Regions from separate parts of the Pseudomonas sp. LBUM1659 genome, predicted to be linked through region 1. Evidence: riboswitches for the same ligand, from Rfam matches in the RefSeq annotation. Region 1 holds a riboswitch; the other holds the start of a gene.
What was found. Region 1 has a riboswitch for cobalamin ahead of cobW (cobalamin biosynthesis protein CobW). Riboswitches for the same ligand answer to the same signal wherever they lie in the genome.
Positions count from the first base shown of each region.

Region 2: linked by a shared signal. The riboswitch ahead of cobO (cob(I)yrinic acid a,c-diamide adenosyltransferase) and the one ahead of cobW (cobalamin biosynthesis protein CobW) in region 1 are both predicted to bind cobalamin.

Region 1 is NZ_CP166797.1:3,580,255-3,585,546, forward strand. It holds gene cobN (cobaltochelatase subunit CobN) at 1-3,176, opposite strand, end outside; gene cobW (cobalamin biosynthesis protein CobW) at 3,180-4,241, opposite strand; cobalamin riboswitch at 4,342-4,553, opposite strand; cobalamin riboswitch at 4,730-4,957, shown strand; gene ACA048_RS16180 (CbtB domain-containing protein) at 5,078-5,269, shown strand; gene ACA048_RS16185 (CbtA family protein) at 5,281-5,292, shown strand, end outside.
Region 2 is NZ_CP166797.1:4,563,123-4,568,414, forward strand. It holds gene ACA048_RS20620 (cobyrinic acid a,c-diamide synthase CobB) at 1-917, opposite strand, end outside; gene cobO (cob(I)yrinic acid a,c-diamide adenosyltransferase) at 914-1,525, opposite strand; cobalamin riboswitch at 1,607-1,841, opposite strand; gene ACA048_RS20630 (hypothetical protein) at 1,999-2,583, shown strand; gene ACA048_RS20635 (PQQ-dependent sugar dehydrogenase) at 2,651-3,964, shown strand; gene ACA048_RS20640 (C40 family peptidase) at 4,044-4,577, opposite strand; gene ACA048_RS20645 (C40 family peptidase) at 4,743-5,292, opposite strand, start outside.

The DNA of each region.
Region 1 (5,292 bases):
CCATAGGCACCGGGTTTGGCACCGAAAATTCGCCAGCCGGCCTGGCGGTTCGCGGCCTCTGCATCCAGGCCCGATTGCATCAACGCTTCACGTTCGGCACGCACTTTGGCGGCCAGCGGGTTGAAGTCGTCGGGCTCATCCAGCGCGGCCACCGCTTGTACGGCCGCGTCGAACAAGCGGATCAGGTTGGCAAAGGCATCGCGGAAGAACCCGGAGACGCGCAAGGTCACGTCCACGCGCGGGCGGTCGAGCAAGCTCAGCGGCAGAATTTCGAAATCGTCGACTCGCTGGCTGCCCGTGGCCCACACCGGACGCACGCCCATCAGCGCCATGGCTTGGGCGATGTCGTCGCCGCCGGTGCGCATGGTCGCGGTACCCCAGACTGACAGGCCGAGTTGACGCAGGTGATCGCCATGGTCCTGCAGATGTCGTTCGAGAATCAGGTTCGCTGACTGGAAGCCAATGCGCCACGCGGTGGTGGTCGGCAGGTTGCGCACGTCCACCGAATAGAAGTTGCGCCCGGTCGGCAGCACGTCCAGGCGACCTCGACTGGGTGCGCCGCTCGGTCCGGCGGGGACGAAGCGACCGTTCAAGGCGTCGAGCAGACCGCGCATTTCTGCCGGGCCGCAGGCGTCCAGACGTGGGGCGACGACTTCGTACAGGTTCTCAATGATCGAATTTACATCAGACCACACAGGTTCCTGTGGGAGCGGGCTTGCTCGCGAAGGCGTCGTGCCAGCCAACATTTCTGTTGCTGATATACCGTATTCGCGAGCAAGCCCGCTCCCACAAGGTTCGTTGAGTGTCAGCTGGATCAACTGGGCGGCGAACAACTCAAGGCGTTCGCGGGTATCACCGGCGGTGCGCCAGACTTCGTCACTGACAGTTTGCAATTCCATCGGACGCGGACCGTTCCAGGGATCAGCAAGTGCGCAATCGAGCGGATCGAACCCCAACTCGAACGCCTTCGCCAACGCCCGCAGCAAACTCGATTGCGCACCACGCCCATCGCCACGCGGAATCCGCAACAAAGCCAGCAACGTGTCAATGCGCAACCGCCCGGTCGGCGACTCGCCAAAGATGTGCAGGCCATCGCGGATCTGCGATTCCTTCAAGTCGCACAAATACGTGTCCAGGCGCGGTAACCAGATCGCCGCATCGGCATCGCTGTCGAGTTTTTCGTCCAGTTGCAGTTCCCGATCGATGTGCGTATCGCGCACCAGCTGCAGGATGTCGCGCTGCAATTCCCGGGCACGACGCGGATCAAGCAGTTGCGCTTCGTAATATTCATCGGCCAGCAGCTCAAGGTTGCGCAGTGGCCCGTAGGTTTCGGCGCGGGTCAGCGGCGGCATCAGGTGGTCGATGATCACCGCCTGGGTACGGCGCTTGGCCTGCGCACCCTCGCCCGGATCGTTGACGATAAACGGATAAATGTTCGGCAGCGGCCCGAGCAGTGCATCCGGCCAGCAGTTTTCCGACAGCCCGACGCCTTTGCCCGGCAGCCATTCGAGGTTGCCGTGCTTGCCGACATGAATCACGCCGTGGGCACCGTAGGTGTTGCGCAGCCAGAAATAAAACGCCAGGTAGCCGTGAGGTGGTACCAGGTCCGGGTCGTGATACACCGCGCTCGGGTCCACCTGATAACCACGCGCCGGTTGAATGCCGACGAAGGTCAGACCGAAGCGCAGACCGGCAATCATCATCCGTTCGCCACGGTACATCGGATCGTTTTCGGGTGTGCCCCAGCGCTCCAGCACGGCCTGGCGATTAGTCTCGGGCAAGGCGTCGAACATCCGCTTGTATTCGTCCAGCGAGAGGCTTTGATGACACGGACGCTGGTCGAGGGTGTCGAGGTCGTTGCTGACGCCGCCGAGCAATTGCTGGATCAGCGCAGTGCCGCTGTCCGGTAACTCGGCCGGCAGCGGATAACCTCCTTTATGCAGCGCTTGCAGGATGTTCAACGCGGCGGCCGGAGTGTCGAGGCCGACGCCATTGCCGATGCGCCCATCACGGGTCGGGTAGTTGGCAAGGATCAGGGCGATGCGTTTTTCGCTGTTCGGCACCCGCGCCAGATCGATCCAGCGCCGCGCCAGTTCGGCGACAAAATCCATGCGTTCCGGCTGCGGTCGATAGCACACCACATCGGACTGACTGCGCTCGCTGCGCCATGCCAGGTCCTTGAAACTGATTGGGCGACTGATGATGCGGCCATCCAGCTCCGGCAGCGCGATGTGCATCGCCAGGTCCCGCGGACCGAGGCCCTGCTCGCTGGCGCGCCAACCGGGTTCGTTGTCCTGGGCGCAAATCGCCTGGATCACCGGAATGTTGCGGCGAAACGGTCGCAGGTGCGGGGCTTCGGGGCTGGATTGGGCGAAACCGGTGGTGTTCAAAATCACCCCTGCCTCGACTTCATCCAGCCAATCCTCGACCACCGTCAGGCAGCCGGGCTCTTTCAAACTGGCCACGGCAATCGGCAAAGGGTTTAACCCGGCCGCTTGCAAACGTTGGCAGAAAACATCGATGAAAGCGGTATTCGCCGCCTGCAAATGCGAGCGGTAAAACAGCACCGCCGCCACCGGTTGATCAGCTTGCCAGTCGGCTTGCCAATCGCTCAGTTCAGCGGGGCTTTTTTGTGGGTGGTAAATCGCTGTGCGCGGCAGGACTTGCGGCTCGGCCCAAGCGTAATCACGGCCCAACCAGCGAGTGGCCAGACAGCGAAAAAAGTCCAGGGCATTGCCCATGCCGCCCTGACGCAAAAACTGCCAGATCCGATCACTGTCTTCGGCAACGACGGTACTGAGGTCGCTGAGTTCCGGGTCCGGACGATCATCGCCCGGCACCAGAATCAGCTGCACGCCCCGTTCGGACAATTGCACCAACCGCTCGACGCCATAACGCCAATAGGCGATACCACCGTGCAGCGAGATCAGAATCACCTTGGCGTGGCGCAGCACTTCGTCGACGTACAGATCGACCGAGGCGTGATTCTGCACCTGCATCGGGTTGGCCAGCCGCACGCTGGGGTAGTCGTCGGGCAGTTGCTGCGCGGCTTCGGCGAGCAGCGCAAGGCTGGAGTCGCCGCTGCACAGGATCACCAGCTCGGCGGGGGTTTGTCCAAGGTCGGCGATGTTGTCATCCGACACAAAACCGCCGGGCTGGGTCCTGAGCAGGTGCATGGCTTAAACGCCCAGCGCGGCGCGCAATTGCGTTTCGAGCTGGACGGCGTCCAGTTCCTGGCCGATCAGCACCAGGCGCGTGGTGCGCGCTTCTTCGGCGCCCCACTGACGGTCGAAGTGCTTGTCGAAACGCGTGCCCACGCCCTGGATCAGCAAACGCATTGGTTTGTTCGGGATGGCGGCGAAACCTTTGACGCGCAAGATGCCGTGCTTGACCACCAGTTGCGTCAGCGCATCCATCAGCAGGCTTTCGTCGGCTTGCGGCAGCTCGATGGAGATCGAGTCGAACGCGTCGTGGTCGTGATCGTCTTCACCTTCATGGTGATGATCGTGATGGCTGTGACGGCTGTCGATGTGTTCTTCGGAACCGGCGCCAAGGCCGATCAACACGTCCAGTGGCACGCGACCGCTGCTGGCTTCGATGACTTTCACCGCAGGCGGCAATTCTTCGGCGACTTCAAGGCGCACGCGGGCCAGGTCTTCAGGGCTGATCAGGTCGGCCTTGTTGAGGATCACCAGGTCGGCGCTGGCCAGTTGATCGGCGAACAATTCGTGCAGCGGCGACTCGTGGTCCAGGTTCGGGTCGAGTTTGCGCTGGGCATCGACTTGATCCGGGAAGGCAGCGAAGGTGCCAGCAGCGACGGCCGGGCTGTCGACCACGGTGATGACTGCGTCGACGGTGCAGGCGCTGCGGATTTCCGGCCACTGGAAGGCCTGGACCAGCGGCTTGGGCAGGGCCAGGCCCGACGTTTCGATGAGGATGTGGTCGAGATCACAGCGACGGGCGACCAATTCGCGCATCACCGGGAAGAATTCTTCCTGGACGGTGCAGCACAGGCAGCCGTTGGCCAGTTCATAGACGCGGCCGTTGGCTTCTTCTTCGGTGCAGCCGATGGAGCACTGCTTGAGGATTTCGCCGTCGATGCCCAACTCGCCGAACTCGTTGACGATCACCGCAATGCGACGGCCCTGAGCGTTGTCGAGCATGTGCCGCAGCAAGGTGGTTTTGCCCGAGCCGAGGAAGCCGGTAACGATGGTGACGGGGAGTTTGGCCAGTGTTTTCATCGGATGCCCTTTGGCAAGGTGGCGGGCATACGGGACGACAACCGCTGCAGCACACGCTGCGCGGAAGATTTCGCCACCGGATCACCCCGCCCGGTTGAAAGTGAGAATCTGTGTCGAGGCAGGTCTCCTGGCTGACGGCTGGCCAGTCGTTTGACTGGCGGCTTCTGCGCCTTCCCGCTCGCGCCATGGCTGGCGCATGCAGTGGCATGGCAGAAACTGAACCGTTCACAGTTGCGGGGGCAGCCGCGGCATTGACCGCGTTCCCTTCTTAGCTTCGGCAAACGCCGAAGAACCTCGAAAGCGCAAGGCTACGCATCGCGCTGGGGCGGGTCAATGTCTTGTGGCGGCCATCAGACGCTATCACGGGCAAGCCTTGCTCCTACGGGACTATGGCGCACTTGTAGGAGCAAGGCTTGCCCGCGATGGCGTCGACACAATCCCGAGTTGAGAACCCTTGCCAATTGACGCGTATCCCCCGCCCATGCTCTCCTACGCACTTTGTTACGGGTGCCCTTCACAGGGTGAAACGGGAAACCGGTGAATCATGTGCTTTACTCAAAGCCATGTCAGTCCGGTGCTGCCCCCGCAACGGTAAGCGAGCGAAGCATCAAATCCACTGTGCCAGCAGTTCGGCATGGGAAGGTGATGCTTGCAGGTCAAGGCGAAAGCCTGCGCCCCTCGTGAGCCCGGAGACCGGCCCGCAACACAAAGTGACCGTTACGGACACTGAACAACAAACCCGCGGTGGGCGGGCGCTGTTTGAACGTCTGCGTGCCCGACTCGCAGGGGTTTTCCATGCGCTCTATTCACCCGCTGACAGACCAGAGGGATGCGCCATGTCGATCATCAGCAGCACCGGCCACACAACCGCCAGCACCACTTCAACCCTTACCCAACGCCTGACCGCCGCCGTGTGTGCGTCGATCCTCGGCGCTAGCCTCGTGTATTTCGCCGGTTTCTCGCACATCGAAGCGGTGCACAACGCCGCGCACGATACCCGTCACAGCTCTGCATTCCCGTGCCATTGAGAGCTGCCGACATGATCAAGCGT
Region 2 (5,292 bases), 980 kb from region 1:
TTAAGCATCGAGGTGTTTTGAGACAGCGCCACATGGTGCAATTCCGGATAACCGCCTGGCAGATAAAGGCTGTCAGCCTCCGGTAATTCGCTATCGCGGATCGGCGAGAAGAACGACAGCTCGGCACCCATGGCTCGCAACAAATCCAGGCTCGCGCCGTAGGTGAACGCGAACGCTTCATCACGGCCCACAGCAATTCGCACACCTGCGAGCAACGGTTCGGCAGCGATCACATCAGGTGCGGCAAAGTCCACTGCAGGTGGCAGCGCTACTTCGCAACTGCTGGCCAACGCATCGGCCGCCGCATCGAGGCGCAGATCGAGATCATTCAGCTCACTGGCCTGAACCAGACCCAAGTGACGACTCGGCAATTCGATCCCGGTTTCCCGCGACAAAGCACCGTACCAGCGCAAACCTTGCGTCAGGCTGCCTTCGAGCAATTGCGCGTGACGCAAGGTGCCAACCCGGTTGGCCAACACGCCGGCAAACGGCAAATCCGGCTGATACGTCGCCAAGCCCAACGCCAACGCACCAAAGGTTTGGGCCATGGCAGTGCCGTCGATCACAGCGAGTACCGGCACACCAAAGTGCCGCGCCAGGTCGGCGCTGGACGGCGTACCATCGAACAGCCCCATGACACCTTCGATGAGGATCAAGTCCGCCTCACCGGCCGCCTCCCACAACAGTCGACGACTTTCCTGCTCGCCGACCATCCACATGTCCAGTTGATACACCGGCGCACCGCTGGCGCGCTCGAGAATCATCGGATCGAGAAAGTCCGGGCCGCATTTGAACACGCGCACCTTGCGCCCCTGATTGCGATGCAAACGGGCCAGGGCTGCGGTGACGGTGGTCTTGCCCTGACCGGAGGCCGGCGCGGCAATCAGTACCGCTGGGCAATGACGTGGTTGATTCACAGCTCCACGCCTTTCTGCGCTTTGATCCCAGCCTGGAACGCGTGTTTGATCACGCCCATGTCGGTGACAGTGTCGGCCAGTTCAATCATTTCCGGCTTGGCGCCGCGACCGGTCACCACCACGTGCTGCATCGGCGGGCGCGCCTGCAAATCGCTGAGCACCTGATCGAGGTCGAGGTAGCCGTGCTTGAGGGCGATGTTCAGCTCATCGAGCACCACCAGACCGATGGACGGATCGCTGAGCAATTCACGGGACACCGCCCAGGCGGCTTCGGCGGCGGCAATGTCACGCTGGCGGTCCTGGGTTTCCCAGGTGAAGCCCTCGCCCATGACATGGAAACGCACTTGCTCCGTGAAACGACGGAAGAACAGTTCTTCGCCGGTGCTGTTGCGGCCCTTGATGAACTGCACCACACCGCATTGCATGCCGTGGCCCATGGACCGGGCGAGCATGCCGAATGCCGAACTGCTTTTGCCTTTACCGTTACCGGTCAGCACCAGCAGCAAGCCGCACTCGTTCGGGGAATTGGCGATGCGTTCGTCGATCACGGCTTTTTTGCGCTGCATGCGCGCCAAATGACGTTCGTCACGATCTGGGGTATCGGTCATGGGGGAGCTCTCCGTTGAGGCTGGATAACGGCGGGCAGGCACAAGAATAGACGGCAAGAAGCCTGGCATCGCCCACCGTGATGCCGCTGGATGAATCAGGCCGGTCTCCGGGCTCATGAGTGGCGATATGCCGGACTGCGCGCCTTCCCATGCCGAAAACAGACACAGTGGCTCAAGGCGCAGTCTTCACTCATTTACCGTTGCGGGGGCAGCGCCGGGATCGTAAGGATTCGTGGTTTGACGATAGTCACTCACCGGCTTCCCTGTTTCACTCTGTCGGCCAATGCCACAGAGCACCTGAAACAAGCCGCGAAGGTTAGAGGGTTGGGGGTGGAGCGTCAAATGAAGACAAAGCCGCGGTGAGCGATATACTGCCGCCGGCCAATTTACTGACGCCAATCTTGCAGCAAACGGCCAGCAGTGATATCAAAGAGCCACAACCCAACAACAACACAATTACAAGGGTGAGCAACATGCAAGGCATGATTATCAGCAATCCGAAGCTGGAATTCCTGCGACCGGTGCTGGAACGCTGGTTTGACTGTATCGACCGCTACCACACGATTCGCGGCGATAACGAAGCGCCTTACTGGCATGACGAAAAGGCCAACCTTGGCTTGCTCTCTACCGCTGCGTGGATGGCGGAAATGGTCACACTGCAAAACGCGCCGACCCGTAAACAAATCGAAGAAGGCGAACGCAACGCCCGCGCCGATCTGTTTATCGCGACCGCCGAAGAACGCGCCTATTTTCAAGCCACTCAACGCTGGCCCAAGGTCAACAGCCTGAACCTGACGCAGGCGCTGCAAGACATCACAGGCGACGCCAAACGCCTCAGCTACACCAGCGACCTGAAACTCGGCTGCCTGTTCGTTGCTCCGCAAAAAGCCCAGCAGAGCGCCACCCCGGAAGAACTTCAGGACATGGTCGACGACCTGCAAAAGGAGCACTGCTGCGCGGTGGCCTGGTATTTCCCCTACGCCTACCGCAAGTTGCGTAACGAAGCCGGCAACTATCACCCGGGCATCGCCGTCTTGTTCAAGGAAGCTCGCGGCTGACCGGTTGAACCATCGCACCGTTTATCTTCTCTATGAATAAGACACTGCATTCATAGGGAAGACCAGCATGCGCAAGTCTCCGCTCGTTCTCGTCATCGTGCTCGCCGGAGGGCTTGCCGCCTGCGGCGAAACCTCCAGCCTGCAAGTCTCCGACGGCACCGGCCCGTCACCCAAGCTGCCCGAACCGAATAAAACCCTGATCCCGACGGTGAACGTCGCTCAGGCGATCGGCTGGCCGGATGGCGCGAAACCCACCGCTGCCGCCGGGACCCAAGTGACTGCCTTTGCTGAAGGCCTCGATCACCCGCGCTGGCTCTACGTGCTACCCAACGGTGACGTGCTGGTGGCCGAAACCAACGCGCCGCCCAAACCCGATGACGGCAAAGGCATTCGTGGCTGGGTCATGGGCAAAGCCATGAGCCGCGCCGGTGCCACCGTTCCCAGCCCGAACCGCATCACGCTGCTGCGTGACAAGGACCACGACGGCATCGCCGAAACCCGCACGGTATTCCTGGAAAACCTCAATTCGCCCTTTGGCATGACGCTGGTGGGCAATGACCTGTACGTGGCCGACACCGACCGCTTGCTGCGTTTTCACTATGAAAGCGGTGCCACGGCGATCAAATCGCCGCCGATCAAAGTGGTGGATCTACCGGGGGGCACGCTAAATCATCACTGGACCAAAAACGTCATCGCCAGCAAGGACGGCAGCAAGCTGTACGTCACGGTGGGCTCCAACAGCAACGTCGGTGAAAACGGTCTGGACAAGGAAGAAGGCCGCGCGGCGATCTGGGAAGTGGACCGCGCCACCGGCAATCACCGAATATTCGCTTCCGGGATTCGCAATCCCAACGGCTTGGCCTGGGAGCCCCGCGGCGGCGCGCTGTGGACGGCGGTCAACGAGCGGGACGAGATCGGCAGCGACCTGGTGCCGGACTACATCACCTCGGTCAAGGATGGCGGATTCTATGGCTGGCCATTCAGCTACTACGGTCAACATGTCGACATTCGCGTCGAGCCGCAAAATCCGGACCTGGTGGCCAAGGCCATCAAGCCGGACTACGCGGTGGGTCCGCACACTGCATCGCTGGGCCTGACGTTCGCTGAAGGCAACACACTGCCCGCGCAATTCAAGGAAGGGGCTTTCATCGGCCAGCACGGCTCGTGGAACCGTAAACCGCGCAGTGGCTACAAAGTGATTTTCGTGCCGTTTGCGGGCGGCAAACCGAAGGGGCAACCGGTTGATGTGCTGACTGGTTTTCTCAATGAAGACGAAGAAGCCAGGGGCCGGCCGGTGGGCGTGGTGATCGATCAGCAGGGTGACTTGCTGGTGGCGGATGATGTGGGGAACAAGGTGTGGCGCGTGTCTGCCGCCAAATAGTCGCCCTCCTGCTCGCGATAGCAGTAGGCCAGTCACATTGATGCTGGATGAGCCGGCCTCATCGCGAACAAGCTTGCTCCTACGGATTGCGTGCCAGGTGCTGGGGCTGCAGAACGCGTTTGGCGCTCAGGTATGCCCTCTGCCAATAGGCTTTGGACAGACTGTCGAGCTTCACCGTGCCGCCAGTCGCCGGCGCATGCACGAAGCGGCCTTCGCCGACGTAAATCCCGGCATGGCTGACCTGAGAGCCACCGTTGGTGGCGAAGAAAATCAGGTCACCGGTTTGCAGGCCTTCCTTGCCCACATTGGCGGCTTGCATGCTGATCATCTCGCGCGTGGTACGCGGCAAGGAAATGCCGGCAACATCACGGTAAACGTAGCCGATCAACCCACTGCAATCGAAGCCCGAATCCGGCGTGTTGCCACCCCATCGATACGGCGTCCCCACCAGGCCGAGCGCGCGGAACAGCACGTCTTCTGCCTCAGGGGAAAAGGACTGCGGGTTACCGAAAATAATGGGCGCGCGAACCATCGGCGCAGGCGGGGTGCGGCTGGCGCAGGCGCTGAGCAGCGCTGCGAAGAACAGGAGTGCGAGGCGGGCCGACATCGTCATAAGCAGAACATCCTGATCTGGCTGCGGCTTTTTCTGCAGGGAGTGCAGAAAAGAAAACCGCCTGCGCGGGGCGCAGGCGGTTTGCCATCATTTATAGATCAGAATTCTAGCGGCTACACGGCAAACTTCAAGTAAGACTTTAACTTCGCCTTACAACTTGTACGTTTACTTGCGAGCGGTGACCACGGTCGGGGCCATCGCGAGGGCGCGCTTGGCTTCGATGAAGGTCTTGTTCCAGTAGCTGTCACCCAGGCTATCGATCCGGACGCCACCGCTTTTGCGGCTGCTGGAGTGGATGAACTGGTTATCACCCAGGTAGATTCCGGCGTGACTGACGCGGCCGCGACGACCGTTGGTGGCGAAGAACAGCAGATCGCCTGGCTTCAGCGCGCTGCGAGCTACCAGCGGTGCGTCCACGTTGATCATTTCGCGAGTGGAGCGTGGCAGGTTCATGCCCGCTTCTTCACGGAACAGATAACCGATGAAGCCGCTGCAATCGAAACCGGCTTCAGAGGTACCGCCGAAACGGTAACGGGTACCGATCAGGGACATGCCACGCTCTAGAATGCTGTCGGCCAGACCCGGAAGCTGGTACGACTTGCCGTCGGCAAAGTCGGCCAGTTCTTTATTGGTGGCCAATTCTTCCTGGAAAATAACGGAAGAAGATTGAGCGGTAACTGAATTTTTAACCTGCTGTTGTTGCTCTTGCTGGGAC